DNA from 3 places in the Promicromonospora noduliphila genome. Region 1 is predicted to be linked to each of the others. Evidence: predicted binding sites of a transcription regulator. Region 1 holds the regulator's gene; each other region holds the start of a gene.
What was found. Region 1 encodes LexA, which represses DNA repair genes until DNA is damaged. Its sites were predicted from a motif close to TCGAACANNTGTTCGA; they were not measured.
Positions count from the first base shown of each region.

Region 1 (10,472 bases):
CGGACTCCTGTGCACTGGGCTTCTCGTCCGTCACACCGATCACCTCCTCCTGTTCGGGGGTCCCTCGATCGGGTCCGCAGTCCGCCCCAGCCTGCACTACGGCACGCCTGGGTGCCAACGCATTTCGCAGCTCCGCCGTGGCAGCGGTCAGGCCTGCGCGGCGGCCCGCTCTGCGCGCTCCGCACGCAGGGAGGTGATGGCGCTCTCGAAGTCCTCGAGCGAGTCGAAGGACTGGTAGACGCTCGCGAACCGGAGGTAGGCCACCTCGTCGAGCTCGCGCAGCGGGCCGAGGATCGCCAGGCCCACCTCGTACGCGTCGATCTCCGCGCTGCCGTTGCTCCGCAGGGTCTCCTCGACGCGCTGGGCCAGGAGCGCCAGGTCGTCCTCGCTCACGGGGCGGCCCTGGCAGGCCTTGCGCACGCCCGCGGCGACCTTGTCGCGGCTGAAGGGCTCGGTCGCGCCGGAGCGCTTGACCACCGAGAGGCTCGCCGTCTCCACGGTCGTGAACCGCCGGTTGCAGTTCGGGCACTGCCGTCGACGCCGGATCGACAGACCGTCGTCGGCGGTTCGCGAGTCCACTACGCGCGAGTCGGGGTGACGACAGAACGGGCAGTGCATGCTCACTCCTGCGTGGTCGACCACCGACCGGAGGCATCCGGTCGCGCCCCGACCGTAAGCGGGCAAACCACCCCCATGCAACATCGCCGCAACATTTGACGGCGATTCGTGGTCCCTGGTCACTCCTCGGGGAGCAGGAGGAGCTCTCCGACCCGGAGCGTGCCCGACGACATCTCGTTCAGCTCCTGCAGCCGCTCGACCGCGTGCCGCACGTCCTCGCCCGGCTTCGCCACCTGCTGCGCGAAGCCCCAGAGGGTCTCCCCCGGCTGCACGGCGTGCACCCGGACCTCCGTCGGTTCGCCAGGGGAGCTCGCGACCGCGGTGGCCCCCCACGTCGCCATCGGCGCGACCAGGAGCATCGCCAGCAGCACCAGCACCACGCGGCCACGCCGGGTGAGCCGCAGGCCCGCCAGGCCGAGCCGGTCGGCGAGCGTCCGCTGTCCGCCGTGCGGGTAGACAGGGGCGACGGCCCGCCGGGGCGCCAGGCGCGGGTACAACGGGATCGCGGGCGGTCCGGACGCCGGAGCGACGGCCGGTCCGGACGCCGACGCGTAGGCCTGTCTGTGGGTCGGGGTGTACTGCCGCAGCGGGATCACGTCCCCCATGGCCCCTCCTCCGAGAGTGTCTGGAACTCATACACGCGTTCGTCGAACGCCCGTACCATTGTGTAGCACGGGACACCGACGATGTCGAGACTCGCTCGAACATTCGTTTGAGCGGAGCGGGTTTGTGACCTAGAGTGGGTTACGCACAGGAGAACATTTGTCGGAATGGGAGGGGCACGGGCATGACGGGACGGGACGGGACCAGCGACACGAGAGCCGTCGACACGGCACTCTCCGGGGTCGCCACGCTGGACGCGCCGGACGACGGGGCGGTCGCCGACGTACACACGATCTCGCCGGCAGACCGCCTCACCGAGCGGCAGCGCCTTGTGCTGGACACGATCCGGCAGTCGTTCGAGACGCGGGGCTACCCGCCGTCGATGCGGGAGATCGGCGAGGCCGTCGGGCTGGCCAGCCCGTCGAGCGTCAAGCACCAGCTCCAGATGCTGGAGAAGAAGGGCTTCCTGCGCCGCGACCCGAACCGGCCGCGCGCCATGGAGCTCGTGGAGCCGCTGGCCGACCAGGTCGACAAGCCGACGCGCGGCGAGATCCACTGGCCCGAGCCGCGGCGCAGCGGCCAGGTCCACTGGGGTAGCTCCGTGCCCGACGACGCCGGCACCCCGCCGCCGTCGTACGTGCCGCTGGTGGGCCGGATCGCGGCCGGTGGGCCCATCCTGGCCGAGCAGGTCGTCGAGGACGTCTTCCCGCTCCCCCGCCAGCTCGTCGGCGACGGCGAGCTGTTCCTGCTCAAGGTCGCCGGTGACTCGATGGTCGACGCCGCGATCTGCGACGGCGACTGGGTGGTCGTGCGGCGCCAGAACGTGGCCGAGCAGGGCGAGATCGTCGCGGCCATGATCGAGGGCGAGGCGACGGTCAAGACCTTCAAGCAGACCGACGGGCACACCTGGCTGCTGCCGCAGAACGCCGCCTACGAGCCCATCCCGGGCGACGAGGCGCAGGTGCTCGGCCGCGTCGTCGCGGTGCTGCGGTCGCTGTAGGTTCTGCTGCCCGGGCGGTTCCTCCGCAGGTCAGGTCTCCGCAAGTCAGGTGTGGAAGACTGCGGGCGAGGAGCTGCCCGGGACGGGGCGGTCAGCACAGGAGGTCTTGGAACGTGACTGAGGTCTGGAGCGAGATCCTGGCCGCCGTGGGCGGTGCGGTCGTGGCAGCGGTGGCGATCGCCATCCTGAACCGGCTGTCGCCCTTCCAGGCGGTGGTCGCGAGCACCGTCATCGGGTTCGGGCTCGTGGCGCTCGGCTGGGTGCTCGATGTCAACGAGCTGGTGATCGCCGCCGTGGCGGTGGTGGCCACCGGCCTCCTCGGCGCGCTGTACATCGCCCTGCGGCCCCGCGGCGGGGCGGGCACCGGCGCGGGCGGCTCGCCGGACCCTGCCGGTAGCTGAGCCGGTAGCTGACCGGCCCCACCACTGCCCGACCAGCCCGTCACTGCCTGACCGGCCCGCCACCGGCGTCCGGCCGCGTCACTGGTACCCGCGGATCTCCTTGAACGCGGCGCTCATCGACGTACGGTCCGCGTCGAAGACGCGGCCGCCGGTGAGCTCGGCGATGCCGTCCACCGCCTCCTGGGCGGCACGCTCGTCGCCGAGCATCACCACGAACGTCGGGATGCCCGTGGTGCCGTAGCCCGCCGACCGGAACTCGGTGCTGAAGTCCTTCAGCGACGCGGGCGGCTCGTTGTTCTCGCCGTCGGTGAGCAGCACTATCGACTGGTAGTAGCCCTCCTCGCCGGCCTGCTGCGCCACCTCGTACGCCCGCAGCAGGCTCTGGTACACGGCGGTACTCCGGCCGTCGGCCGGGAGCGAGCTCACGTACTCGCTGAGCGACCCGAGCTCGGCCGGGTCCGCGTCCGGGTCGTGCAGGTCGAAGGTCTCCGGATCCCCGGGCTCGGAAGCGTACGGGATGACCGTGATCCGCTCACCCTCGCGGAACCGCGTGAAGTCGTCGGCCATGGTGCCGCCGCTGCTCGTCAGGTCGCCGAACGACTGCTTGAGCTGCGCGATCCGCTCGCCCTCCATCGACCGCGAGGTGTCGAGCACGTACACCGTGTGGGCCGGCTGGCGGTAGTCGCGCAGGTAGTTGTCGATCAGGCCCTCAGCGGTGTTCAGGTCACCCGGCAGGGGCACGGCCAGGGGGTCCAGCGCCGACACGGCCTCGTTCGCGAGGACCGTGCTGTCGGAGAACGGGCGCCGGTACGTGGCCGCCGTCAGCTCCTCCTGCGTCTCGTCCTCCCGGAGCCATGCGACCACGCGGTCGTACGCCGCGCGGTCCTGGGCGTTCAGGAGGGTCAGCGGGTAGTCCGCGTAGACGGTCTGCTCGGGGTAGACCGGCACCAGGTCCGGGATCCGGTCCGACTCCCGCAGCGCCACGACCTCGGACTCGTAGTTGACGATGGCGTCGGCCTCGTCCTGGCTGTCCGCGAACTCGGCGCTCAGCCAGCCGGAGCTGCCCGCGGTCTTCACCAGGCCCGAGAACAGGTCGGATACCCGCGCGTCGTCGACGTCCTCGAGGTTGAGCTCGTCGCCGTTGGCGTCGAACGCCGCAGCTACCCCGACGAGCGCGGAGAAGCCCGAGTTCGAGGCCGCCGGGTTGGTCATGAAGAACGACAGCGAGCCGTCGGCGGCCCGGTCGGCGATCTCGCTCCACGGCACGGTCTCGGTGCTCGTCCAGCCGAGCTCCTGGGCAGTGGCTGCCTTCACCCCGAGGACGACGGGCGAGCGCATGGTCTCGCCGCTGGTCGCCACCCACGCGCTCTCCGCACCCTGGTCCAGCGCGGTCTTCTCGTCCCAGAGCAGCTCCATGTAGTGGTTGGACGAGAACCAGGCCAGGTCGCAGCTCGCCGTCGCGGCGTCCTCCGCGCTGCTCGTGGCGCAGAGCGGCGCTCCGTTCACTATCGCCTCGGCGCCCTCGAGCGTGCCCACCGGGGTCGGGATGAGCGTCACTCCGGTCTCGTCGCGCAGCTCGTCCATCAGGGTGTCGTTCCCGAGCACGTCCATGAGCTCGGAGCCGGCCAGGACCGTGAGCGTCACGGGCGGCTGCTCGTTGATCGCCTGCGCGGCGGTGATCGCGAACCCGCCGAAGGCGAGCACCAGCACCGTACCTATGGCTACCTTGATCGTCCGCTGTCGCCGCTGCTCACGCGGTTGCTGCTGCTGTTGCGCCACTCCACGGATGCTCGCACGGAGGCGATGTTCGCCGCTGCACCGTCGGTGATATTCCAGGACATTTCATGAAACGTTCATCCTGGCCGCCGTCAGAACCCGAGCCGCCGCTGCACCGCCCGCACGCTCTCGGCGGAGGCGCGCAGCCCGGCCAGCTCGTCGGCGGACAGCGGGACGCGCACGTTCACGGTGACGCCGCGGCGGTCCACCAGCGAGGGCACGGACAGGCACACGTCGCTGATGCCGTGGTAGTCGTCCAGCAGCGACGACACCGGCATGATCCGGCGCTCGTCCTTGAGCACCGCCTCGATGATCCGGGTGGCGGCCAGGCCCACGGCGTAGTTGGTGGCGCCCTTGCCCTCGATGATCCGGTAGGCCGAGTCGACCACCTCACGGTGCACCTCGGCGCGCACCTCGGCGTCGAGCGGCCGCGCGTCGCCCACCGGCTCCCAGTCGAGCAGCGGCACGCCGCCGATCGACGCGGAGCTCCACAGCGCGATCTCCGAGTCGCCGTGCTCGCCGGCGATGTACGCGTGCACGTTCCCGACGGCCACTCCGCAGCGCTCGCCGAGCACGACGCGCAGCCTCGACGAGTCCAGCACCGTGCCGCTGCCGAAGACCCGCTCGCGCGGCAGGCCCGAGATCTTGAGCGCCGCGTAGGTCACCACGTCCACCGGGTTGGTCACCATCACGTACGTCGCGTCCGGCGCGGCGTCGACCAGGCCGGGCAGGATCGTCCGCATCAGCCCGACCGTCGCCTCGGCCAGGTCGGTCCTGGTCTGGCCCGGCCGCTGCTTGGCGCCCGCCGTCACCACCACGACGTCGGCGTCCGCGCAGACCGCCACGTCGTCCGAGCCCACGACCTCCGCCTGGGGCGTGAACATCAGGCCGTGCCGCAGGTCGAGCACCTCGGCCTCGACCTTGGCCCGGTTCACGTCCAGGAGCGCGATCGTGCGGGCCGAGCCGCGCGCGAGCGCGGCGTAGGCGAGCGTCGACCCGACGGCGCCAGCGCCCACCACTGCCACCTTCGAGGTGCGGGCCACTGACGACGATCCGGCGGGCGCTGTCACGAGCCCAGGCTATGTGTCGAGCCTGGCGAGCGCAGCACGCACCAGCGCGGGATCCGTGGTGGGCCAGAACCCGGGCATCGAGCGCGTGAGGAACGACGCGTAGCGCGCGGTCGCGAGGCGAGGGTCCAGCACCGCGACCACGCCGCGGTCCTCCGTGCTCCGTACGAGACGTCCGGCGCCCTGCGCGAGCAGCAGCGCCGCGTGCTGCGCCGACACCGCCATGAACCCGTTGCCGCCCGCCTGCTCGACGGCGCGGGCGCGCGCCGCCTTGACCGGGTCGTCCGGTCGCGGGAACGGGATCCGGTCGATGAGCACGAGCTGGCACGACGGCCCCGGCACGTCGACGCCCTGCCACAGCGACAAGGTGCCGAACAGGCAGGTGGCCGGGTCCTCGGCGAACTCGCGGACCAGCGTGGGGAGCTGGTCGTCGCCCTGCGCCAGGATCGGGAGGTCCAGCCGCTCCCGCATCGCCTCGGCCGCCGCGTTCGCCGCGCGCCGGGAGGAGAACAGCCCGAGCGTGCGGCCGCCCGCCGCGGTGATCAGCTCGGCGATCTCGTCGAGCTGCGCCTCCGTCGTCGGCTCGCGGCCGGGGGCCGGCAGGTGCCGGGCGACGTACAGGATGCCCTGGCGCGGGTAGTCGAACGGGCTGCCCGCGTCGAGGCCCGCCCACGGCGGGGCGTCCTCACCTTTCAGGCCGAGCGTGCCGGCGACAGCGTCGAACGTGCCGCCGAGCGCCAGCGTGGCCGACGTGAACACGCCGGTCGCCTCGCCGAGCAGGTGGGTGCGGATCAGGCCCGCCACGTGCAGCGGCGCGGCGTGCAGGCGCGTGACGTTGTCACCGAACCCACCCCAGCCGTTGTCCGGGCGCGAGCACCACAGCACGTCGGCGGTCGTGTCCTGCGACGCCATCCGCTCGGCCGTCTCGAAGAGCTGGAGCATGGCACCCTGCGCCATCTTCAGGCCCGGGTCGGGCTGGCCGGCGTCCTTGCCCTTGGCGCCGTTCGCGTCCGGCTTGAGCGTGCTCAGCACCTCGCGCGCGGCGTCCCGCACCGCGCCGACCGCCGTCCGCAGCCCGTCCGGCAGGCCGTCGGGGAACCGCTCGGCGGGCGCGGTGACCAGCAGCGTCCCGAGATCCTGCGCCGCCTTGTCGAGCGCATCGGTGTTCGTGCCGGCGTGCCGGCGGGCCAGCCGCGCGGCGTTCTCCACCGACGCCATGGACAGGTCCACCGTGGCCGACGACGTCACGCGGTCGGTGAGCTCGTGCGCCTCGTCCACCACGACGACGTCGTGCTCGGGCAGGACGCCCGGGCTGCCGGTGGCCGCGATGCCGAGCATCGCGTGGTTGGTGACCACGACGTCGGCGTCGCGCGCGGCGGCGCGTGCCTTGTCCGGGAAGCACTCGGCGAGCATGGGGCACTTGCCACCCAGGCACTCCAGCGCCGTCACCGACACCTGCCGCCACGCCCGCTCCGGGACGCCGGGTACCAGGTCGTCCCGGTCGCCCGAGTCCGTCTCGCTCGCCCACTCGTGCAGGCGCCGGACGTGGTCGGCGAGCGAGGCGCCGTCCTCCCTGCGCCGGCTGCGGGCGCCGCCGCCCGTGCCTCCGGCGCCGCCCGTGTCCTCCGCCCGGGGGTGGTCCTCGCCGCCGGGCAGGTCGAAGAGCGTCGGCTCGTCCGCGGGGTAGCCGCCGCCGATCTTGTGCACGCACAGGTAGTTGTGCCAGCCCTTGAGCAGCGCGATGCGCGGCTCGCGCGGCAGCAGCGGCGCCACGGCCTTGGCCACGAGCGGCAGGTCACGGGTGATGACCTGCCGCTGCAGCGCGAGCGTCGCCGTCGAGACGATGACCTTGTTCCCCGCCGCCACGGCGTGCCGGACCGCCGGCACCAGGTAGCCGAGCGACTTGCCCGTGCCCGTGCCCGCCTGGACCAGCAGGTGCTCGCCCTTCTCGATCGCCTCTCCCACCGCCACCGCCATGCGGTGCTGGCCCGCTCTGCGCCCGCCGCCGAGCTCCCCCACCGCCAGGTCGAGGAGCTTCTCGACCTCGGGGATCTCGGTGTCGGCGGTGCTGTCGGTGGGTGCGTCGGGAAGGCTGGTCACGCACTCGATCCTAGGCCGGACCCCCGACATCCACCCCGGTCTCGTCCACAGGTCCGGCCGCCCGCCGAACCGCAACCTGCGCGTGCTCCCGAACAGCTCTCGGCGCCGAACCGCAACCTGAAAGTCAGTTCGAACGCCGAACCGAGAGCTACGAGTCAACATCCGGCCTGATGGACTCCTAGCTTTCGGTTCGGCGCCTCCCTCCTCACTACCCCTTCACCGCACCACCGAGCCCGGCTCCCCGCAGGAACAGGCGCTGGAACGCGAGGAACAGCGCGATGGGCAGCACCGTCGAGATCGCGAGCGCCGCGAGGAACACGTCGAGCTCCAGGTAGGGCGCGATGGCGGGCAGGCGGACGGACAGCGGCTGGTGCACCGGGTCCGGCAGCACGAGCAGCGGCCAGAGGTAGTCCTTCCACGCGGCGATGACGGCGAACACGGAGACGACGCCCAGGATGGGCTTGGACATCGGCAGCACGATGCTCCACAGCAGCCGGAAGGGTCCGGCGCCGTCGACCCGGGCGGCCTCGAAGACCTCGCGCGGGAGGCCGTCGAAGAACCGTTTGACCAGCAGCACGTTGAACGCGCTCGCGCCCATCGGCAGCCAGACCGCCCAGAAGGTGTTGAGCAGGCTGAGGTGCAGGACCGGCACGTCGAGGATGGTCAGGTACAGCGGCACGAGCAGCACGACGGACGGCACGAAGAGCGTGGCCAGGACGAGGCCGAGGATCACGTTCCCGTACCGCGGCCGGAGCACGGACAGCACGTAGCCGCCCGTGGTGGCGACCAGGAGCTGGAAGAACCAGGCGCCCGCCGCGACGATCACGGTGTTGACGAAGTAGTGGTCGATCTCGGCGCGGGTCCAGGCGGTGGCGAGGTTGGCCCAGTCGACCCCGCTGGGGAACAGGCCCAGCGGCTCGCGCAGCGTGTCCTGCGTGGGGGTGACGGCGGCCTTGGCGAGCCAGAGGATCGGCCCGAGCCCGACGACGACCAGGGCGACCAGCAGGCCGCCCTGCAGCACGGCGAGGGTGCCCCGGACGGCGGGCCGGCGCCGGTCGTGGGACGAGACGATGCCGCGTTCGGTGGTGGAGGAGGCCATCAGGTACTCCAGGGTCTGGTCACGCGGAAGTAGATCGCCGACAGCACGGCCAGCACTCCCGCGAGCATGAGGCTCAGGGCGGTGGCGGCGCCGTAGTTGCCGCCGAGGCTGCTGCCGAACGCGTAGTCGTAGATCAGCATGAGGATCGTGAGGGTCGCGTTGTTGGGGCCGCCGCCGGTGAACAGGAACGGCTCCAGGAACACCTGCGACGTGCCGATGACCTGCAGGATCAGGGTGATGAAGAGGACGCCGCGCAGCTGCGGCAGCGTGACGTGCCAGATCTTGCGCCACACGCCGGCGCCGTCCACCTCCGCCGCCTCGTACAGCTCGGTCTGCACCCCGACGAGCGCGGCGAGGTAGATGATGACCGTCCCGCCCGCGGCCGCCCAGGTCGCCTCCAGCACGAGGGACGGCATGGCGGTGGTGGCGTCCTGGAGCCACGGGTAGGGCCCGAGGCCCACCCAGCCGGCGATGGTGTTGAACACACCGGTGTCCGAGGCGTCGTAGAAGAACTTCCAGAGCAGCACGGCCACGACGGGCGGCACGACGACGGGCAGGTAGGCCAGCGCGGAGAACAGGCCGCGCATCCGCCGCACCTCGCTCATCAGGACGGCGGCCGCCAGCGGCACCGGGTAGCCGAAGACGAGCGCCAGCAGCGCGAACCAGAGCGTGTTGGCGACGGCGGTGCCCAGCAGCGGGTCCTGCAGTACGTAGACGAAGTTGTCGAGCCCCACGAACTCGGGCACGGAGACCAGGTTGGTCTCCTGGACGCTCATGACGAGCGCGCGTCCGATGGGGAACCAGGAGAACACCCCGAACACCACGATCATCGGCAGGGCGATGACCAGGGTGCTCAGGCCGCCGTCCCGCAGCCAGTCCCGGGGCGTGCGGCGGACACGCCGGCGGGGACCGGACGACGACGGCCGCTGGGCCGCCGCCGTCCGGAGCGGGCTGGACAGGGTGGTCATCGGTTGCGGTCGAGGATGGCCTGGACCTGGGTCTGCGCGTCGGCCAGGAGGGCGTCGATGTCGGCGTTCTCGTCGGTCAGCACGGCCTGGACCACCGGGTCGAGCGCCGCGTAGACGTCCTGGGTGGCGATGGCGGGCTCCGGGACGACGGGCTGATCGAACATCTGGTCGGTCATCGGCGCGAAGTTCTCCAGCGGCACGTTGACCAGGTCCTTGATCCAGCTCTGCTGCTCCTCGTACGTCGCGCGGTCGAAGATCGGCAGGGCGGGCGCCCCGACGGGCTGGTCGGTCTCGGCGGCGACCTCTGCCTCCGCCACGGCGGCCTCCTGGTCGGTCAGCTTGGAGATGTAGTAGAAGTCGATCCACTTCACCGCCGCGGCCTGCTCGGCCTCCGACGCCGTCGAGCTCACCGCGGCGAGCGTGCCGCCGCCGAGCGTGCCGGCGTCGTCGCCCTCCAGCGGCAGCACCGTGACCCCGTACTCGTCGGGGTTCATCTGGTTCTGGGTGAACAGGTTGGGGTAGTTGGCGCCGCCCGAGACGTACATGCCGATCTTGCCCGCCGCGAAGTCCTGGTTGATGGTGCTCCAGTCGTACAGGAAGGACGACCCCATGGAGTTGTCCGCCCAGCGCATCTCGCGCAGCATCTCCAGGGCCGCGACCGTGGCCTCGTTGTCGACGGTGGCCGTGGCCCCGTCGCCCTCGCCCTCGATCATCCGGCCGCCGAGCGCGTAGGTCTCGGTGGTCAGGATCCAGCCGCCGGTGTTGCTCTGCGTCATGTGGGCATAGCCGGCCTGGCCGGTCTCGTCGGCGATGGTCTTGGCCGCCGCGCGCACCTCGTCC
Region 1 is NZ_CM167806.1:3,658,796-3,669,267, forward strand. It holds gene AC0QU1_RS16080 (DUF5302 domain-containing protein) at 1-34, opposite strand, end outside; gene nrdR (transcriptional regulator NrdR) at 148-618, opposite strand; gene AC0QU1_RS16090 (LysM peptidoglycan-binding domain-containing protein) at 738-1,223, opposite strand; gene lexA (transcriptional repressor LexA) at 1,406-2,221, shown strand; gene AC0QU1_RS16100 (hypothetical protein) at 2,335-2,622, shown strand; gene AC0QU1_RS16105 (vWA domain-containing protein) at 2,701-4,332, opposite strand; gene AC0QU1_RS16110 (L-lactate dehydrogenase) at 4,491-5,468, opposite strand; gene AC0QU1_RS16115 (ATP-dependent DNA helicase) at 5,478-7,595, opposite strand; gene AC0QU1_RS16120 (carbohydrate ABC transporter permease) at 7,774-8,664, opposite strand; gene AC0QU1_RS16125 (carbohydrate ABC transporter permease) at 8,664-9,632, opposite strand; gene AC0QU1_RS16130 (ABC transporter substrate-binding protein) at 9,629-10,472, opposite strand, start outside.

Region 2 (10,472 bases), 1.5 Mb from region 1:
GCGGCCTGCTCGACGCGCCCGTCCGGCTCGACGAGGTGCGGCTCGCGCCCGGCGAGCGGGCTGAGGTCGTCGTGACCATGCGGCCGGGGGAGACCACGCGCCTGCACTCGGCGGAGGCCGATCTCGGCAGTCTGGCGGCCCCGTTCGCGATGGGCGCCAACGACGCGTTCGACGTGCTGGAGCTGCGGGCCGCCGACACGCTGACGCCGTCGCCGGAGCCCGCCTGGGGGCCGGGCCGGGACGCCGCCGCCGACGAGCTGCACGAGGCCGACGCGTCGGTGACCCGCACGTTCGAGCTGGACGAGAACAAGATCAACGGCCGGCCGATGGACATGGGCCGCATCGACGAGGTGGCGACGGTGGGCAGCACCGAGGTGTGGGTGGTGCGCAGCATCGTCCCGCTGCCGCACAGCTTCCACGTGCACGACGTGCAGTTCCGCGTGCTGAGCATCGACGGCGAGGCGCCGCCGCCCGAGCTGGCGGGCCGCAAGGACACGATCTACCTGGAGCCGAACCGGGACTACCGGCTCCTCCTGCGGTTCGACGACTACGCGGACCCGGACATGCCGTACATGTACCACTGCCACATGCTGATGCACGAGGACGCCGGGATGATGGGGCAGCTCGTGGTGGTCGAGCCTGGGCAGGAGGTGGGGAGTGTGCCGGAGCACGGGGCTGACGGCGGGTCTGCGGAAGGGGTTGTCGGCGGGAGTGGGGCGGACGGTGGGGCCGCTGGGGGCGCCGGCGAGAGCGGCAGTGGTGCCCACGGCGGGACCGGCGGGGCCGTGGGCGCGGACGGGCATCAGGGGCACCACTGAACGTGTGGCACGCTCGCCTGGTGACTCTCTCGCTGCCCCGCCGCATCACGCACGTCCTGCTCGACCTCGACGGCACGCTCACCGACTCCGCCCCCGGCATCGTCGGCTCCCTGCGTGCCGGGTTCGCCGCCGAAGGCTTCCCCGTCCCCTCCGACGAGGTCCTGCGGACCTTCGTCGGCCCGCCCCTGGGGGCGAGCATGACCCGCCTCGGCCTGTCCGACGCCGAGGCGGCCCTCGCGATCGCCGCCTACCGGCGCGACTTCGAGGCGCACGGGATGTTCGACAACTCGGTGGTCCCCGGCGTCCCACAGGCGCTGGCGGAGCTGCGCGAGGCCGGCCTGACGCTCCTGGTCGCCACCGCCAAGCCCGAGCACTACGCGCGGCGGATCGTGGAGCACTTCGGGCTCGACCGTTACCTCTCGGGTGGGCTGGACGGCGTCCATGGCATGGCCCCCGAGGCGATCGACGAGTCGCAGGGCAAGGAGGTGGTGGTGGAGCGCGCCGTGGCGCATGCGGTGGCCCTCGGGGCTGACGCCGGGCAGATCGTCATGGTGGGCGACCGCGAGCACGACGTGCACGCCGCCGCCCACCACGGCGTGCCGACTATTGGCGTGACCTGGGGCTACGCGGCTCCGGGCGAGCTGGAGGCCGCGGGTGCGGCCGCCGTCGCGGAGACGCCGGAGGAGCTGCGCAAGCTGCTCACGAGCTGAGCGCGGCGTCGAAAGCTGTCCGGATGCGCTCGTCGACCACGACGAACCGCACCCGCTGCGGGCTCGCGTCGGGGTGCTCGGCGAGCCAGTTTCGCGTGGTCGTGACGGCAATGCGCGCGACGTCGGGCACGGGCCAGCCGTAGGCTCCCGCGCTCACCGCTGGGAAAGCCACCGACCGCGCGTCGAGCTCGGCCGCGACGTCGAGCGACCGGGCGAAGCACGAGGCGAGCAGGGCGGGGTCGTCCTGGCCGCGGTGCAGGTTCGGCCCGACCGTGTGGATCACCCAGTGTGCCGGCAGGTCGAACCCCGGGGTCGCGACGGCGTCGCCGACGTCGAGGCCGTCCGGATGGGTGGTGCTCCGAAGGCGCCGGCAGGCCTCCAGCAGGCGTGGACCGGCGGCGGCGTGGATGGCGCCGTCCACCCCGCCCCCGCCCAGGAGCGTGGAGTTGGCGGCGTTGACCACGGCATCGGCCTCGACGCGGGTCAGGTCGCCGATCTCGACGGATATGTTCATGAGGCGGCTCCTGGTGTGGTCGCCGGTGCGGTTGCCGGTATGTCGGGCCCTGCGGCGGGTGGCGTGCTGGGCCGTGCGGTGGGTGGCGTGCTGGGCCGTGCGGTGGTCGACGTGGCGGGAAGCGCCCCCGGGGCGGCTGGCGTGGCAGGGAGTGCTCCCGGGGCAGGCGTGGCGGGGAGTGCTCCTGAGGCGGCCGGCGTGCGGCCCGGCCGCTCCATCCACGTGTACTCCTCGGCGACCGGCACCCAGCCGAACTGCTCGTAGAGCTGGTCGGCGTCGGCGGTCGCCAGCAGCGTGCGGCGCAGGCCGAGCGGCTCGATGTCGGCGACCAAGCCCGAGATCAGGAGCTTGCCGATGCCCTGCCCCCGCAGCAGGGGGTCCACGACGACGTCGGCGAGCCAGGCGAACGTCACGCCGTCGGTCACGATGCGCGCGAACGCGACCTGCTCGCCCGTGTCCCTGCGGTAGACGCCGTACGGCCGGGAACCCGCGATGGCGGCGTCCATCACCTCGCGCGGGCGGTCCTTGGCCCAGTAGGTGTGCCGGGAGATGAGCTCGTGCACGCGGGCGGCGTCGATCCGGGTGGGGTCGGTCGAGAACTCGTAGGTTTGGTCGTCGTTCATGTGCTGGAGTCAACCACTGGACGGTGACACTGTCCGTGGAATTAGCGCCGGAGCAGGTCACGGGCGTGGGTTCTGCTGCGGACGGCGGGGGCGGGTCGAGTGTCAGTGGTGGCGGCTACGATCGAACAAACATCCGCAGTAATGGTGTCGTCCGTTCCGGTATGGGCTGGAAGGAGGTGTCAGTGTGCGTGACGAGCAGCGGTATCAAGGCCTAGACCGTGTGGTCCTCCAGGACCCGGGCTCCGCCGCCGTGGCCGCGCCTGACCAGGCGTCGGCACGCCGGTCCGCGGACGACGTGACGGCTCCCGATACGCCGTCCAACGGCGAACTGTCCGACGGCGAACTGTCCGACGGCGCGGTGTCGGACGGCGCGGTGTCGGACGGCGCGGTGTCGGACGGTGTGCTGTCGGACGGTGTGCTGTCGGACGGTGTGCTGTCGGACGGTGTGCTGTCGGACGGTGTGCTGTCGGACGGTGTGCTGCCTGACGGTGTGCTGGACGGCCGTGTGCCGGTCGGCTGGGTGGACAAGGGTGTGCCGGTGGGTGGGACCGAGGGGTTGCCGGAGGTGCCTGTCTGGGTGGAGTCGATGCCCGAGTGGCCGCCGGACGTGATACCGGTGGCGTTGTGGCCGGTAGAGACGTTGCGGCAGGCGTTGGCCGATGCGCCGGGCATGGGCCTGGCGCGGGTGGTCGCCGAAGCAACCGACCCGGGTGACGGCGCGCTTTCCGACCTGCCGGACGATGCCCTGGGTGACCTGGTGACCGCGTGTGGGCGGTTGCAGTCCTGGGCCGCAGGCATCCAAGCCCGCGTCGTGGCCGAACGCGCCGCCCGGGAGACCCACCCACTGGCGCACAACAGCCTGGTCGGGCAGGTCACCGGCGAGCTCGTGGTGACCGAGACGGAGGCCACGGAGGTCGTGGTCCGGGCCGAGTCCGGGGCAGACCACCCCACCGTGATCCGTGCGCTGGAGACCGGGCGGATCGATGTCCGCAAGGCACACACCCTGCTGCGCTCCGCAGCCCAGCTCACGGTGGCCGAGCGGGCCGAGGCGATCACCCGGTACCTGCCCCAAGCACCCCGCCGGACCTGGAAATGGCTACAGACCCGGATGCTCGCCTTCGCCAAAGACCGCCACGGATCGGGGGAGACCGCCCAGGCCGCCGCGCAGCACCGTAACGTCCAGATCGACCGTGCCGACAACGACATGGGCTGGTTGACGGCCTACCTCCCTGCCGCGGATGCGGCGGCGGTCTGGGGTGTGGTGGACGACATGGCCCACCAGTTGCGGCATGTCACGGGCGAGGACCGCACCCTCGGACAGCTCCGTGCCGACTCCCTGACCGGGATCGTCACAGGCCGTCTCCTGCCCGGTGACCGATTCACCGACGCCTGCGTGGCCCCCGACACCACGACGGGGACGGACGCGGGGACGAGCACCGGCTCTGCTGCGGCTACTGCTGCGACTTCCGCAACCGACGTGGCGGATGAACCTGGTGCACCCGTGTGTACGTGTGGCGGTCAAGCGCCCCTCGTTCAGCAGGCCGTGCAGGAGACGGTGCAGATGGTGCGGATCACCCCGACCCGGCCGGTCGTGCGGGTCACCGTCCCGGCCAGCGTCCTGCTCGGCTTGGACGACGGGCCGGGGAACCTGGCGGGGTTCGGGCCGGTCCCGGCCGAGACGGCTCGCCTGATCGCCCAGGATGCGACCTGGCAACGCCTCGTCACCGACCCCGTCACGGGGATCCTGACCGACTATTCCACCGCCACCTACCGGCCCGGACGGGTCCTGGGCGCGGCCGTGCGAGCCCGCGACGAGACCTGCACCTTCCTGACGTGCGACTCCCCGGCAGAGTGGAACGACCTGGATCACATCGTGCCGTTCGATCACGACCTCGATCCTGCGACACTCCTTCCCGGGACGCCGGGCCAGACCCGCGCACAGAACCTGCAGCCTCTGTGTCGCAAGCATCATCTGCTCAAGACCCACGCGGGCTGGGGCGCCATGCGTGACCCCACAACCGGGATCACCACCTGGACCACCCCTACCGGACGCACGCACGTCCGCCTGCCCACCGTGCTGGACACCCACATCGAGATCAACGAGGTCGACCCGGACACGAGCTATGACCTCACCCTCCAAGCCTTGACCGGCCGACGTCTGCCACGGCAGTACACCACCGCTGGGGCAGCCACGGGACCGGCCGAATCGACCGGCCGGCCCGGACCCGCCGATCCGCCGTTCTGAGATCTGCCGTTCTGAGTGAGTCAGAGGGTGTAACGGCGGCAGAACTCGCGCAGGGGCCCCGCGGGCACCACCTCGACCAGCTCCCGGTAGCGGCCGGCGGCCTCCTCGGTCCGACCGGTCCGGCGGGCGAGGTCGGCCAGGGCCAGGCTGGCGTCGCGGGCGGCGTACGGCGGGCCGTCGGCGACGAGTTCCTCCAGCTCGTGCTCGATCGGGGTGAGGTCGCCGCCGTCGTGCATCGCGAGCCTGCCGAGCACCACGAGGCGGGCCACCCGCGTCGCCGGCGACGGCCAGGCGTGCAGCAGGGCGTCGTAGAGCTGCGCCAGCCGACGCCAGTCCGTGCTCGCGGCGTCGCGCGCGGTGGCGTGCACGCCGGAGATCGCGGCCTCCAGCGCGAAGCGACCGGGCCGAGCGGCGGCAGCGGGTGATGCACCAGCGTGGCCTGGCGCTGCCTCGGCGTGACCAGGTCCCGCGCCGACGTGGCCGGGTGTCGTACCGGCGTGGTCGGGTCCCGCATCGGCGTGGCTGGGCGTCGCGCCAGCGTCACCTGCCCCCGCGGCGGCGTGGTCAGGTGCCCCACCAGCATGGCCAGGTCCCGCACCAGCATGGCCAGGTCCCGCGTCAGCGTCACCGAGCATCGCACCGCCGTGACCCAGCGCGGCCGCGGCATCGTCCAGGCCCGCCACCAGGAGGCGCCGGTCCCAGACCGACCGGTCCACCTCGTCGAGGGGGAGGGCGACGCCGTCGCGCACCCGACCGGGACGGCGGGCCAGGCCGAGGCGGCACACCGCGCGCAGGCCGAGCGCCTCCGGGTCGTCGGGGTACTCCGCGACCAGGGCCTCGGCGAGCGTCAGCGCGTCGCGGGCCGGGTCCTGGGTCGCATCGGCGGGCTGCAACTCCTCGCGCTGGCCCACGGTGAACAGGCCCGCGACGCACGCGAGCACCACGGGCAGCCGGGCCCTGCGCGCGGCGCCGTCGGGCACGGCGAACTCGCCGCGGGCGCGGGCCAGCGCGGACTTGGCCCGCGTCAGCCGTGCGGCGGCTGTGGCCTCCGCGATGCCGAGGTGGGCCGCGATCTGCCGGATCGTCAGGCCGCAGACCACCCGCATCGCGAGCACGAGCTGCGCGCCGGGGGCGAGGGCGTCGTCGCACGCGACGAAGAGGAGCGCCAGGCGGTCGTCCAGGGTCTCGCCCGGCCCGGTGGGCACGTCCATCGTGGCCACCTCCGGGCGGGCGATCTGGGGCTGGAGCCGGACGAAGACACGCTGGTGCCGCACCGCGTCGAGCCAAGTCCGACGCCCGACCTGCACGCACCAGCCGACCAGGTCGTCGATCGCGCCGTCGGGCTGCGCCGCGGCGCGCGCGAACGCCTCAGCGGCGTACTCCTCACCGCGGTCCAGGCTGCGCGTGGTCACGGCGAGCGTCCGCACCACCTGGGGCCAGGCGGTGCGGAACGCCGCTGAGTCGATCGGCACTCAGGAACCGAAGTTCATGACCTTGCGCCACTCGATCACGTTGTCGCTGGGGACCAGCGCCGCGATCTTGCGTGCCGTGGCCTCGTCGCACTCGACCTCGTAGAAGCCGGTGATCACCTCGTTGGTGTCGGTGAACGGCGCGTCGGTGTAGACCGGCTCGGCGCCGTCCCGGCCCGGCACCACCGAGCCGCCGTACTTCGCGTTCTGCAAGGCAGTGCTGCCGGTGATCTTCACACCGAGCTCGGCCACCGCTTCCGCGAAGCGCTGGTGGGCGACCATGCCCTCGTCCGTGGACGGGTCACGGCTGCCGATGTTCTCCGGGAGGTAGGCGTCCGAGTCCCAGTCGGTCTCGCGGATCAGGTAAACCCACTTGTCGGTCATGTCGAGCTCCTTGTTCGAGGGATGGTGACACGCCTTGGACGGGCGAACCACGCCGGAATCGACAGCCCCCACGAAACTACTCTCGCCAGTTCAGCCGATCACCGCGACCGGCGCCGCGATCGGCGTACCGGAACCGTCGCGCCGCTGGTCCACCGCGGGCAGGTCGACCGGCTGGCCGCCGGCGCCCAGCGCGCGCGGGGGAGCGGCACCCACCCAGGCCAGGATGAGGCCGTCCTCGCCCTTCAGGAACCGCTGCGACCGCACACCGCCCGTCGCGCGGCCCTTGCCCGGGAACAGCTCGAACGGGGTCACCTTGCCCGCGCCGGCCTCCACGCCGGGCAGCGCGTCGGACGCACCGGCGATCGTGACCACGGTGGCCTCGACCCCGGCCGGCACCACGCCGAAGAACACGGCCTGCTTGCCGGCCGCGAGCTTGATGCCCGCCATGCCGCCGGCCGCCCGGCCCTGCGGCCGCACGGACGACGCCGGGAAGTGCAGCAGCGACGAGTCGTCGGCCACGAAGACCAGCTCGTCGTCGTCGGCCGCCACCGCGGCGCCCACCACGGTGTCGCCCTCCTTGAGCGCGATCACCGGCCACTCGTCGCCCTTGGCCGGGGCGTCGGACGGCGCGATGCGCTTGACGACGCCCTGCGCGGTCCCCAGGGCGACGGTCGGGGCGTCGGCGCCGAGCGCCGTCACGGCCCGCACCGTTTCGCCGCGCTCCAGCTCGACGAGCTCGCTGACCGGGATGCCGCCCGACAGCGACGGCGCGCCGTCGGTGGGCGGGAGCGCGGGCAGGTCCAGCACGGAGACGCGGAGCATGCGGCCGGCCGACGTCACCAGGCCCACGTGGCCGCGCGTCGTCGCCGGGGTGTCGCCCCGCAGGGCGTCGTGTGCCGCGCGGTTGCCGTCGCGCGGCACCGGGACGTCGTCGGGGAGCCGGGCCAGCAGGCCCGTCGCGGACAGCACCACGCGGGTGGGCATGTCCTTGATCTCCAGGTCGATCGGCTCTGCGCCCTTCCTGCGCCCGTTCGCCGGGGCCACGGCCACCGAGCCGACGGACCCGCCGGCGGCGTCGAGCAGCACGGTGCGGCGGGGCGTGCCGTACGTCTTGGCCACCTCGCCCATCTCGGTGCTGACCAGGCGGTGCAGCAGCTTCTCGTCGCCCAGGAGCTCCTGCAGCTCCGCGATCTCGCGGCGCAGGTCCTCCGCCTCCTTCTCCAGCTCGATGCGGGAGAACCTGGTCAGGCGGCGAAGCTGCAGGTCGAGGATGTAGGCCGCTTGCGGCTCCGACAGGTCGAAGATCTCGCGCAGGCGGTCGCGCGCGACGGCGGCGTCGTCCGACGACCGGATCACCTGGATGACCTCGTCGATGTCGAGGATCGCGATGAGCAGGCCGTCCACCAGGTGCAGCCGCTCCAGCCGCTTGTCCAGGCGGTACTGGGACCGGCGCCGGACCACGAGGATGCGGTGGTCCACCCAGACCCGCAGCATCTCGACCAGGCCGAGCGTGCGCGGCTGGCCGTCGACCAGGGCCACGTTGTTGATGCCGAAGGAGTCCTCCAGCGGCGTCACGCGGTAGAGCTGCTCCAGCACGGCGTCCGGGTCGAAGCCGGTCTTGACCTCGATGACCAGGCGCAGCCCGTGCGTGCGGTCGGTGAGGTCCTGCACGTTGGTCACGCCCTGGATGCGCTTGGCCTTCACGCCGTCGGCGATCTTCTCGATCACCTTCTCCGGGCCCACCAGGTAGGGCAGCTCCGTGACGACGATGCCCTTGCGGCGCGGCGTCACGTTCTCGATGCGCGCCGTGGCCCGGGTGCGGAAGGTGCCGCGGCCGGTGCGGTACGCGTCGCGCACGCCCTCCAGCCCCACGATCTTGCCGCCCGTCGGCAGATCGGGCCCCGGCACGAACCGCTGGAGATCCTCCAGCGTGGCCTGCGGGTTCTTGATCAGGTGCTGCGCGGCGGACACCACCTCGACGAGGTTGTGCGGCGCCATGTTCGTCGCCATACCCACCGCGATGCCGGACGCCCCGTTGACCAGCAGGTTCGGGATCGCGGCCGGCAGCACCTCCGGCTGGGTGAGCTTGTTGTCGTAGTTCGGCACGAAGTCCACGACGTTCTCGTCCAGGCCCGTGGTCATCGCGACCGACGGCGCCGCGAGCCGGGCCTCCGTGTACCGGGGGGCGGCGGGGCCGTCGTCGAGCGAGCCGAAGTTGCCGTGCCCGTCCACCAGGGGCAGCCGCAGCGAGAAGTCCTGCGCCAGGCGCACCAGCGCGTCGTAGATCGGGGCGTCACCGTGCGGGTGCAGCTTTCCCATCACCTCGCCCACCACGCGCGACGACTTCACGTGCGCGCGGTCCGGGCGCAGCCCCATGTCCGACATCATGTAGAGGATGCGGCGCTGCACCGGCTTGAGGCCGTCGCGCGCGTCCGGCAGGGCCCGCGAGTAGATGACGGAGTACGCGTACTCGAGGAACGAGGTCTCCATCTCCGAGGCGACGTCGATGTCCACGACCTTCTCGTGGATCTCGCTCTCGTCGAGCGGCTGCGACGGCTTGCGCGCCATGGTGTGTCGGGCTCCTGAACTCTGGGGTGATCGAACAGGCAAACCGTACCCCGCACCCCTGACACTCCGGCGGCGCCTCGCTGGCCGACGCAGGTGCACTTTTCCGGCATCACCTGGCACTATTCGGGGTATGCCCGAAATGCCGTTGCTCAGCAGGTCGACCACCCTGCCGGGATGGCTGGTCCGCATCGGGCTCGCCTACGGCGTGGTCGGGCTCAGCGCGGTGCCCGTCCTGGTGCTCGGCGCGCTCGTGACCTGGTGGATGCAGTCCTGGCGGTGCGCGCAGGAGGAGTGGGGCTGCCTCGAGCAGGGCATCACGATGTGGGCGGGCCTCGCGGTGCTCGCCGCGGTGCTCCACGTGGTCATCGCGATGCGCGTGGGACTGGGCGTGGTGCACGGCCTGGTGGTGGTGGCGGTCGCGGCGGTGTCCGCCAACGTGGCACCGGCGCTGGGCGCCTGGCTCCTGCTCGCGGCGGGCCCTGCGGTCGTGGCGATCCTGACGGCGTCCGGCCCGAGCCGCCGGCAGCGGCTGGTGCTCGTCGGCTTCGGCGTGATGATGCTCATCGGCATGGTGCTGGTGCGCTGACCCCTGCCCGCTGTCAGACCCTGTCGTTAGCCTTGTGCCCGTGGATCAGGCAGGACCGGCCGAGCGGCGGGTAGGCACCGTGGGCCTCCCGTACTCGACCGGGTATCCGGTCGAGTGGGAGGCCGACGTGGTGCTGCGCGACGGGTCCACCACGCACGTCCGCCCCATCAGGGCCGACGACGCCGACGCGGTCCAGCGCTTCCAGATGGCCCAGTCGGAGCGCTCCACCTATCTCCGGTTCTTCGCCGCGCTGGAGCGCATCCCCGAGCGCATGCTCACGCAGCTCGTGACGGTCGACCACGTGCGCAGGGCCGCCCTGGTCGCGATCCGGCCGGGCCAGGACGGCGAGCATCCGGAGGACATCGTCGGCGTCGCCCGCTACGACGTGACCGACGACCGGCCCGGCCGCCGCACCGCCGAGGTCGCGTTCAACATCGCGGACGCGCTCCAGGGCCAGGGCCTCGGGTCGGTGCTGCTTGAGCACATCGCCGCCGCCGCGCGCGAGCGGGGCGTGCACCGGTTCATCGCGGAGGTGCTGCCCCAGAACCAGGCCAT
Region 2 is NZ_CM167806.1:2,189,438-2,199,909, forward strand. It holds gene AC0QU1_RS09575 (multicopper oxidase family protein) at 1-818, shown strand, start outside; gene AC0QU1_RS09580 (HAD hydrolase-like protein) at 839-1,528, shown strand; gene AC0QU1_RS09585 (O-acetyl-ADP-ribose deacetylase) at 1,518-2,042, opposite strand; gene AC0QU1_RS09590 (GNAT family N-acetyltransferase) at 2,039-2,665, opposite strand; gene AC0QU1_RS09595 (HNH endonuclease signature motif containing protein) at 2,886-4,910, shown strand; gene AC0QU1_RS09600 (DUF6596 domain-containing protein) at 4,931-6,382, opposite strand; gene AC0QU1_RS09605 (YciI family protein) at 6,383-6,763, opposite strand; gene AC0QU1_RS09610 (DNA gyrase/topoisomerase IV subunit A) at 6,854-9,331, opposite strand; gene AC0QU1_RS09615 (hypothetical protein) at 9,462-9,917, shown strand; gene AC0QU1_RS09620 (bifunctional acetate--CoA ligase family protein/GNAT family N-acetyltransferase) at 9,958-10,472, shown strand, end outside.
Region 2: AC0QU1_RS09595 (HNH endonuclease signature motif containing protein) is a predicted target of LexA. The motif match lies at 2,787-2,802, and genes of this name have one in related genera.

Region 3 (10,472 bases), 1.3 Mb from region 1:
GTCAAGGCCGACGGAAGCGTCCTGATTCACTCGGATGGCGGCTCGTACAAGCCGCTGAACTGGATGAGCCCCCCATGCACGCTGACCGTGCGGGAGCCCTCCGCGGAGGCCGCCGAGCGCGGCGTCACCGAGGTGTGGACGGTCCAGCACGCCAAGTCGGACGACCGGCTCGAGGTCGAGCTGTTCACCGTGCACCACGACTCCGCCCACGACCTGGGCATCGACCCGGGTCTCGTGAAGGACGGCGTGGAGGCGCACTTGCAGGAGCTGCTCGCCGAGCAGATCGCGCTGCTGGGCGACGGGCACACCCTGGTCCGGCGCGAGTACCCGACGGCGATCGGCCCTGTGGACATCCTGGCGCGCGACGCCTCGGGCGCCACCGTCGCGGTGGAGATCAAGCGCCGCGGCGACATCGACGGCGTCGAGCAGCTTACGCGCTACCTGGAGCTGCTGAACCGGGACCCGCTGCTCGCCCCGGTGCGCGGCGTGTACGCCGCCCAGGAGATCAGGCCGCAGGCCCGCGTGCTGGCCACGGACCGCGGCATCACGACGCTCCTGCTGGACTACGACGCGATGCGCGGCGTGGACGACCCGGAGTCCCGGCTCTTCTAGGCTCTTCTAGGGCGTGGTCACCGACCACGCGGCGTCCGGTGCCTCGCGGACCACTGCGTACCCGCCCGCCGGCACGACGATCCCGGGATCGGTCGGGGTGTCGGTGACGAGGTCGTGCCCCGGCCCGGCGACCCGGACGGGCTGCTCACCGTGGTTCAGCAGGAAGAGGTAGGTCGCCTCGGCGCCGCGCCGGCGGATCGCCTCCAGCCCGGTGCCGACGGTCTCGGGGACGGCCGCGCGCACGCCGTACTCCGCGAGCTGCGCCGCGACGAACGCGTCCCATGACTCCTGGACCATCCGCGCCGAGACGTACGTGGCACTGCCGTCGCCTGCCCGCCGGCGCGTGACGGCGGGCAGCCCGGCGAGCCGGCCCTCGGTGTAGGTGGCGAGCACGTCCGCCTGGGGCGGGTCCATCCGCTCGGTCCACTGGTCGACGGTCGACCCGTCGCTGAGCTCCTGGGTCTCGTCCGGCGCGAGCGGCAGGTGCTCGGTGACCCGCACGCCCAGGAGCTCCCGCAGCCGGCCCGGGTAGCCGCCAGGCACCACCCGCTGGTGCTCGTCGGCGACGCCGGTGAACCGCCCGACGACCAGGTGCCCGCCGGTCTCGACGTACCGGGTCAGCCACGCGACGGTGTCCGCGTCCATCGCCATCAGGGTGGGTACGAACAGCACCCGGTAGCGCGCGACGTCGGCGCCGGGGCGCACGAAGTCGACGGCGGCCCCGGCCCGCCACAGGGCGCGGTGCACCGCACGAACCTCGCTCGTGTAGTCGAGCTCGTCGTGCGGGAGGTGCGGCGTCTGAAGCGACCACCGGCCGCCCGCATCCCACAGGACCGCGACGTCGGCCTCGACGACCGGTCCGTCGTGAGGCGGCGCCACGACCTCCTGGAGGCGGCCCAGGAGCGCCCCGAGCTCGACGACTCCCTCGAACGTCCGGCTCCGCGGGCCCGCGTGCGGCACCATCGCGCTGTGCCACGTCTCGGAGCCGCCGGCCGACGCCCGCCACTGGAAGAACAGCGCGCCCTGGGAACCACGGGCGACGTAGCCGAGGGAGTTGCGGATCACCCGGTCGGGATCCTTGAAGGCATGCCGCGCGCCGTCCCGGATGCCGGCGGCGGCCTGCTCCATGAGCAGCCAGGGGCCGCCGCCCCACGAACGGGTCAGGTCGGCGGCGTAGGCGGCATGGGCCTCGCCGTCCGGCCCGGCCGTGTCGAGGTAGTGGTCGACGGAGACCACGTCCAGGTGCTCGCGCCAGTCCCACTGGTTGAGGTGGTCCCAGGCGGGATGCATGAAGTTCGTCGTGACCGGCGCGGTCGAGCCGGCCGCGCGGATCTCGTCGCGCTGCTCGGTGAAGGCCGCGAGCATCTCGTCGGAGCAGAAGCGCTTGAAGTCCACCGCGTGGGCGGGGTTGGCCAGGTACTGCGTCGCGAGCGGGGGCAGCACCTCGTCCCAGTCGTCGTACCGCTGGGACCAGAACGCCGTGTACCAGGCGTCGTTCAGCGCCTCGAGCGAGCCGTGCCGCTTCCGGAGCCACCGCCGGAACGCGGCTGCCGCGTGCGGGCCGTGGTCGATCGTGCCGTACTCGTTGTGCACGTGCCAGCCCCGCAGGCGCGGGTGGGCGCCGTACCGCTCGGCGAGGAAGCGCGCGACCCGCCGCGCGGCGTTGCGGTAGGCGGGGGCGCTGATCGCGTATGTGTCGCGCGAGCCGTGCGAGAGGCGGGTCCCGTCCGGTCGTACCGGCATCGCGTCCGGATACGCCCGGGTGAACCACGGCGGCGGGGACGCCGTCGGCGTCGCGAGGAAGAAGCCGATCTCGTGGGCGTCGAGGAGCTCGACGACGTCGTCCAGCCAGCCCGGCTCGAACTCTCCTTCGCGGGGTTCGAGCCTGGCCCAGGAGAACACGCCGATCGTCGCGGTGTTCACGCCTGCCCGGCGCATGAGGGCCATGTCCTCGGCCCAGACCTCGCGGGGCCACTGCTCGGGGTTGTAGTCGCCGCCGAAGAGCAGGCGTGCAGGGGTGAAGGGAACGGTCATGGAGCGTCCTCGGGTCGATGGTTCGGTGGTTCGGTGGCCTGGGCCGGGGGGCCCGCTAGCGGCCTTGCTCCCCGGTCCAGTGGACCGGGTCGGGCAACGCAGCGTCGAGCTCCGGCCAGACGCCGTCCGGCACGTCGACGGCGGCCCATGCCGTGACCTGGGCGAGCTGCGCGGTGCTCGTCACGCCGACGATCGTCCCGGCGACCCGCGGGTCGCGGCTACTTGCCCGCAGGGCGAGCGCCCCCACGGGAACACCGGCGGCACGGGCGATCGCGCGGATCCGCAGGACTGCCTCCTCCTGGACGGGCTCGACGGCGCGGTAGTGGTAGCTGCGCACGGGCCCGTCGTCGTCGGCGAGGGCGCCGCCGCCGAACGGGGCGGCATTGAGGACGCCGACGCCGCGGTCGGCGCAGTCGTCGAGCAGGGTCTCGGCTGACCGGTCCAGGAGGGTGAAGCGGTTGTGCGTCACGACAGCCTCGAACTCGCCGGTGCGAACGTATTGCCGCAGGAGCCCGATCGGCCCTCCGGCGACCCCGAGGTGCTCGATCGTGCCCGCCTCGCGCAGGTCGAGCAGCGCGCGGACCGGTCCGTCGGGTGCCATGGCGTCCTCGTACGCCATGCGCTCCGGGTCGTGGAAGTGCACCAGGGGAAGCCGGTCGAGGCCCAGCCGTTCGAGGGACTCGGCGACGGACGCCCGGACCCGGGCTCCCGAGAAGTCGCCGGAGCCTGGCGCCGGGTCGGCCTTGGTGAACACCTGGACCGGGGCGCCGAGGCCGACGGGCACGTCGAGGCCGGCTTGCTCGTCGGGGCCGGCCTGCTCGTCGAGAGCGGCGGGTTCGTCGAGCGCCGCCAAGGCCGAGCCGATGAATGCCTCGGCGTCGCCGTACTCGTTGCTCGTGTCCCACGTGCGCCACCCGGCGCCGGCGGCGGCGCGGAGCACTTCGACGGCGCCATCGGCGTCCAGCCGGCGGCCGAGCGAGGACGTCCCGAGGACGACGGCGGGTACGCGCAGCCCGGTCTGCCCCAGGTCCTGGGTGTCGGTGACCCGCATCTCTCACATCTTCCTTGACGTGTCGGTGAACGCCTTGCCGCGAGGCGAAGCGCTTCGATGATTCGTCATATCATTGGTGGGCGGAATGACGGCTGTCAAGGACTGAATCAGCAGGGTCGCAGCCCTGGCAAGATGTCCGCATGACTGATTCCGGTGCTCTCGTCGTGCGCGGCCGCCTGGTCCAGCCGTCCTCGGTGGTGGACGACGGCGTCGTCGTCACCTCGGGTGGTCGCGTCACGTTCGCGGGCTCGGTGGCCGACGCCGTCGCGGCCGGGCACGGCCCCGCCGTCGACCCGGTGCCGCCCGCTCCCGAGGCGTACGTGCTGCCCGGCCTCGTGGACCTGCACAACCACGGCGGGGGCGGAGTCTCCTTTCCGGACGTGGCCTCAGCCGCCGAGGCACTGGCCGGCGTGCTTGAGCACCGGCGCCACGGCACCACCACCCTGCTCGCCTCGCTCGTGACCGCCCAGCCGGACGTGCTGCTGCAGCGTGCGGCGGTGCTGGCCGAGCTCGCCGTGGCCGGAGAGATCGAGGGCCTGCACGCGGAGGGGCCGTTCCTCTCGCACCGCCGTCGGGGCGCACACAACCCGGCTGACCTGCAAGAAGGCAGCGTCGACCTGGTGCGGGACCTGGCGAAGGCCGCGCGTGGGTTCCTGCGCACCATGACGATCGCGCCTGAGGTCCCGGGCGTGACCGGCCCCGGTGGCGTCGCCGACGCGCTGATCGAGGCCGGCGTGCTGCCCTCCCTCGGGCACACCGACGGCAGCACCGAGCAGGCCGAGGCGCTGATCGAGCAGGTCACCGCGGCCCTCGGCGCCACGGGCGGGGGGCTGGGGCCGATGACGGCCACCCACCTGTTCAACGGCATGCGCCCCCTGCACCACCGCAAGCCGGGCCCCATCGCGGCCTGCCTGGCCGCGGCCGCCCGCGGCGACATGGTGGTGGAGCTGATCGGTGACGGCGTCCACCTCGACCCGGCGACCGTCCGCTCCGTGTTCGACATGGTGGGCTCGGGTCAGGTGGTACTCGTGACCGACGCGATGGCCGCCGCCGGCGTGGCCGACGGCCGCTACGAGCTGGGTCCCATGTCGGTGGAGGTGCAGGACGGCGTGGCGCGGATCGTCACGGACGACGGTGGGGCGGCGAGCGCGGCGGGAGAGGGTGCGATCGCCGGCGGGACCGCCCACCTGATCGACGTCGTGCGGCTGACTGTGGCGGGTGGCGTGCCGCTGGTCGACGCCGTGCGCTCGGCCACGGCGGTGCCGGCCGGGGTGCTGGGGCTGACCGGCGAGGTCGGCTGCCTTGAGCCGGGTGCGCGCGCCGACGTCCTGGTCACCGACGCGGACCTGCGGCCGGTTCGGGTGCTGCGGCGTGGTGTCGACGTCGAGGCTGTCGCGGCGTGATCGGTTGCGGGGCCTGGGTGATCAAGCCGGCCACGCGGGGCAGCTCCACCTGTTGCCGTCCCATTCGATGAGGAAGGGCTCGGCGTGGGGTAGTGGCGCTCCCCAGACGGAGGGGCCGAGCGTGCAGAGCCGACTGAGCGCGACGGTGAGGCTGGCGACATGGCCGACCACGGCGACTGTCTCGCCCGGGTGTCCCTGGGCGATGCTCTGCAGGGCGGCTGTCATCCGGTCGAGGACGTCGTGTCCGGTCTCGCCGTCCGCAACCCGCTCGCCGAGACGATGCTCGACGACCCAGGAGCGGAGCACGGCAGCGGTTCGCGCTCGGACCACCGGATCGCTGCTGCCCTCGTGCCGCCCGATGCCGACCTCGACCAGCTCCGGCAGGGGCTCGACCTGGGCGCCGGATGCGGTGGCGATGGGTCGTGCCGTCTGGCGAGCCCGCAAGGCGGTGCTGCAGTAGACGCGCCAGATCGGCTCGTCGGCCAGGGCCTGGGCGGCGCTGACGGCTTGTTGATGTCCGTGCTCGGTCAGCGGTGCACTCGGTAGGACACCCGCGAGGGCCGCGGTGACGTTCTCCGACTCGCCGTGCCGCAGGCACCACACTCGGACCAGGGCGCTCATGCGCCAGATCCTAGGGTCGGGTCTCGGCGCGGAATTCTTGGGCGAGAGCAGGCGCAGTTGCCGCACCGGGTCGATCCACGTTGATCCCCACCGAGTACTTAGCGCGGACGCCCTCACCGACAGGGCTTCTGGAACGGATCTCGGAGCGTCTCCGTGGTGTGGTGAAGAGTTATCCACAGATTCCAGATTGCACGTGCAGATCATACGAATGTTCGAGAGAATGGGGTCAGCAAGCGACGATGGGCTAGCGGACGACGGGCGGGGGTGGGACCACATGGAATCGAGGAACGAGACGACGTCTGGTGGTCTGCCTGCGGCGCGCTCGGTTGAGGAGGCGTTGGCCCGGATCGAGGCCGCGGTCGGTGACCTGGCAACCCTGACCGGTCCGCAGGTGTTGGACGGGTGGGACGCCCCCTCGGTCACCCGGTTGATGGAGGCGCACACCCGGGTCCGTCGGCTGACGGGCCGGTTGGACGGGGTGCGGTACACGCTGCTGCCGCGGATCGAGGCCGAGGGGTCGTGGCGGTCGGGTGGTCTGGCCAGGACGTTCACGACCTGGCTGCGCCTGCGGGAAGGCATCTCGGCTTCCACGGCGAGCAGGGACATGACGATCGCCCTGGCCACCGCGCTGCCCGCTACCCGGGAACGGCTGGTCGCCGGGACCCTGGGTGCCGACCACGCCCGGGTGATGAGCGACGTCGCACCGACCAGCGAGACCCGGCAGCATGCGTTGGCCTGGCTGATCGACACCCGGACCGGGGAGCCGACGACGCCGGAGTTGTTCGTGCAGACCGTGCCGGTGGACTTCCCCGACCCGGTCGACGACCCGGACGGCACCCGTACCCGTGAGCAGATCACGGACGTGCTGGAGACCGCGATCACCGAAGGAGTCCTGGTGACCGGGGAGGGTGTGGTGCTGCGGGAGGCGGGCGTGTTGAACGCGGACCAGTTCCGCATCGTGGCCCGCCGGTTCGCGAGCGTGGCCGACCCGGACACCGACGAGGCGGACGACGACAAGGCCGCTCAGGGCGAGTTCCTCGACCTGTCCAAGACCCTGGGCGGCTATCACGTGGCCGGGTTCCTGACCGACGAGCACGGCCTGCTGGTCACCACCGCCGTGAACGCGGTCATGGGTGCACCGTCCGCCGAGGACACGAGGACGCCCGGGCAGCGTCGCGCACAAGGCCTGGCCGACGTCGCCCGGGTGGTGCTGGACACCAACCAGGCCTCGCCGGGGGCGGCGATCGCGCCGCACGTGAATGTGACGGTGTCCTGGACCGAACTGGTCACCCAGATCACCCGCACCAAGGAGGGCCTGTGCCTGACCTGCGGACAGACCGTACCCGGCCGCGCGACCCAGACAAACACCACAAGCACGACGAGCATCGCGGGCGGAAGTACCACGGCAAGCGCAGGGGCGGCAGACGCCACGAGTGCGGCAGGCGGTGGCACGGCGGGTGTCACGACGACGTGGGGCACGACGGGTATGCCGCCGGTGTCCGGGCTGCTGGGCGCGGGCGGTCCCGTGTTCACCGAGACCGGCGGTCGTGCACCACGGGCCCTGCTGCGCCGGCTGGCGTGCGACAGCACGGTCACCCGCATCGTGTTCGGCCCCGACGGTGCCGTCCTGGACGTCGGACGCGCCCGGCGGACGGTGACCGGGCAGATGCGCCGCGCGGTCATCGCAAGGGATCAGCATTGTGTGCATCCGGGGTGTGATCAGCCGCCGTCACGCTGCGAGGTGCACCACGCCGTGCGGCACTGGGCCGACGGTGGTGACACCTCGGTGGCCAACAGTGCCCTGTTGTGCTGGCACCACCATGCCCTGGTCGACGCACGCGGCATCACCATGCACTGGACCGGCAAACCCACCACCACCGCCAGTGTCGTCGGAGCACTGGTGGAGACCGGGTGGACCTTCACCAACGCCCACGGACATCACATCCGCCTACCCGACGCCATCGACACCCCGCCCGACACCAACCCCGCCGACCCACCGACCGCCGAAGCCGCCTGATGGCGGGCCGGCGGCTTGGCAGGCCCGGCAGGCCTACGTGGCGTAAGCCAGACTGACCCCCGTGCCCCGACGCCACCGTCCCTGCCGTACGACACCAGGTCCCGCACTACCCCCAGTGGGCTTCCTTGAGCTCGTGCCCGCGATCGTCACCCGCACCATGCGCCGCCGACGACCCGAGGTGGATCGAGTACGGGGCTGTCGAAGTCGGCCGTGTTGACGTCGATGTCGCCAGCATGTAACCGCGCTTTGTTAGCGTGCCGGGCATGACGTCACCCGTGTTCCAGCCCGGCCAGACGGTGGTGCGCCGCGAGATCATGCGGGGCGAGCCGTGGATCGCCATCCCGCAGATCTGCGTCCAGGACGACGGCGACCTCCTGGTCACCTACACGCCGGGTGGCACGCCGCTGGCGTACCCGGCCACGGGCACGTTCCCGGTGGGGGAGCACCCCTGGAAGCTCGCGGGCAGCACCCGGTGGCGCGGCCACGGGCGGCTGGACCTGCACTGGACCGGGGTGGAGCACTCCCTCTTCCTGTTCTGGGAGGGTCCGGAGCGTGCGTTCCAGGGCTGGTACTTCAACCTGGAGGACGCGCCCCGCCGCACCCCGATCGGGTTCGACACGCTCGACCACGAGCTGGACGTCTGGTGGGCGGCCGACGCCGAGACCTACGAGTTCAAGGACGTCGCCGAGTTCGAGGAGTTCGGCCCCGCGCGCTACCCCGGCCGGATGGACCAGATCCGCGCGGAGGGCGCCCGGATCGCCCGCATGCTCGACTCCGGTGAGCTCTGGTGGGACAAAGCCTGGGCCGACTGGACGCCCGACCCGTCCTGGCAGCCCCGCGAGGTGCCGGCCGGCTGGGAGACCGTGCCCTTCGAGGCCCGCTGAGTTCGCGCCGCATCCGGTCCCGGCAGTTTCGTCAGTTTCCTCCCGTCAGCTTCGTCAGTTTCGCAGAGCGACAAGTGGCCCGGTGGAAATAGCCCGCAACTCCGGTGGCGTCCCGGTTTCTGGGCACTACGGTCGGATCGTGCCCTCTTCCGTGCCTTCTCCCGGGCCGTCCGTTCCCGGCCCCACGCCCACCGCACCGGTCCCCACCTCCGCAGAGCAGACCGCCCACCGCGTAGACCCCGCATGGCCCGTGACCACCGAGCGCCTCACGCTCCGCCCGGTCGCCCCCGGTGACGCCGACGCGTTCTTCGCCTGGCGCTCGCACCCCGACGTCGTCCGGTACATGTACCAGCCGCCGTGGGACGAGGAGACGGCGGTGGCGAAGCTCCGCACCTGGTCGAGCTCCCCGTTCGAGGAGACGGGCGACGTGCTGGTGCTGGCCGTCGAGTCGGACGGCGACGTCGTCGGCGAGACGATGCTCAAGTGGGCAGCCGGTCCCCGGCAGGCGGAGATCGGCTACGCCCTGCACCCCGACGTCAGTGGGCGCGGCCTGGCCACCGAGGCCACCCGGGCGACCCTCCGGCTCGCCTTCACCGCATACGGCTTCCACCGGGTGTACGCGCGCATCGACGAGGAGAACGTCGCCTCGGTCCGTGTGGCCGAACGGCTTGGCATGCGCCAGGAGGCGCGCCTCCTGGAGAACGATCTGCGCGACGGCGTGTGGTCCACCGAGGTGGTCTACGCGATCCTCGACCGGGAGTACGGCGACCTCGTCTAGATCGCGCGTCCTTGTCCTGAGATGGGGGTAGCGCTCGGCATCTGGGCCAGGTACCTTCATCGAAGCGCTTCGACGTGCGCCTCGGCCCGCTGAACCCGGGCCGAACCCCCTCGCCGCACCGCCGCGGCGCCTGAAGGAGGACCCATGGACGTGCCACCCTTCCGCGATCCCGCCCTGCCCGTGCCCGAGCGAGCCCGCGACCTGCTCGGCCGCCTCACTCGGGAGGAGCGGCTGGCGATGCTGCACCAGTACCAGCCGGCCGTCGACCGGCTGGGCCTGGGCCCGTTCCACACCGGGTGCGAGGCGCTGCACGGCGTCGCGTGGCTGGGCCGTGCCACGGTGTTCCCGCAGCCGGTCGGCCTGGCCGCGACCTGGGACCCCGAGCTGGTGCGCCGCGTCGGCGACGTCGTCTCCACCGAGGTGCGCGCCAAGCGCGCGGGGGACCCGTCGGTGAGCCTGAACGTCTGGTCGCCGGTCGTGAACACGCTCCGGCACCCGGCCTGGGGCCGCAACGAGGAGGGGTACTCCGAGGACCCGCACCTGACCGCCCACCTCGCCACCGCCTACTGCCGCGGCCTGCGCGGGGACCACGAGCGGGTCTGGAAGACCACCCCCACCCTCAAGCACTTCCTCGCCTACAACAACGAGACCGACCGTTCGTCCACGAGCTCGAACCTCACCCCGGTCACGCTGCACGAGGAGGAGCTCCCCGCCTTCCGCGAGCCCATCGAGGCGGGCGTGGCCGCGGGTGTCATGCCGTCGTACAACCAGGTCAACGGCACCCCGGCGCACCTGCAGACCGAGCTCTTCGCCGAGCTCCGGTCCTGGACCGACGGATCGGTCGCGCTCGTCTCCGACGCCGCCGCCCCGATGTTCGTGGTCACGCTGCAGCGCGCCGCGGCGGACCGTGCGGCCGGCAACGCCGCGCTGGTCCGCGCCGGCCTCGACTCGTTCACCGACGACAACACCGACTCGGCCCCCACCGTCCAGCGTCTCGAGGAGGCCCTGGACCGTGGCCTGCTCACCATGGACGACGTCGACCGCTCCGTGCTGCGCCTGCTCGAGCTGCGCC
Region 3 is NZ_CM167806.1:4,996,778-5,007,249, reverse strand. It holds gene nucS (endonuclease NucS) at 1-612, shown strand, start outside; gene AC0QU1_RS21815 (beta-galactosidase) at 619-2,646, opposite strand; gene AC0QU1_RS21810 (aldo/keto reductase) at 2,702-3,697, opposite strand; gene AC0QU1_RS21805 (N-acetylglucosamine-6-phosphate deacetylase) at 3,838-5,100, shown strand; gene AC0QU1_RS21800 (histidine phosphatase family protein) at 5,122-5,721, opposite strand; gene AC0QU1_RS21795 (HNH endonuclease signature motif containing protein) at 5,996-7,738, shown strand; gene AC0QU1_RS21790 (ribonuclease FAU-1 family protein) at 8,002-8,622, shown strand; gene AC0QU1_RS21785 (GNAT family N-acetyltransferase) at 8,762-9,400, shown strand; gene AC0QU1_RS21780 (glycoside hydrolase family 3 C-terminal domain-containing protein) at 9,545-10,472, shown strand, end outside.
Region 3: AC0QU1_RS21795 (HNH endonuclease signature motif containing protein) is a predicted target of LexA. The motif match lies at 5,922-5,937, and genes of this name have one in related genera.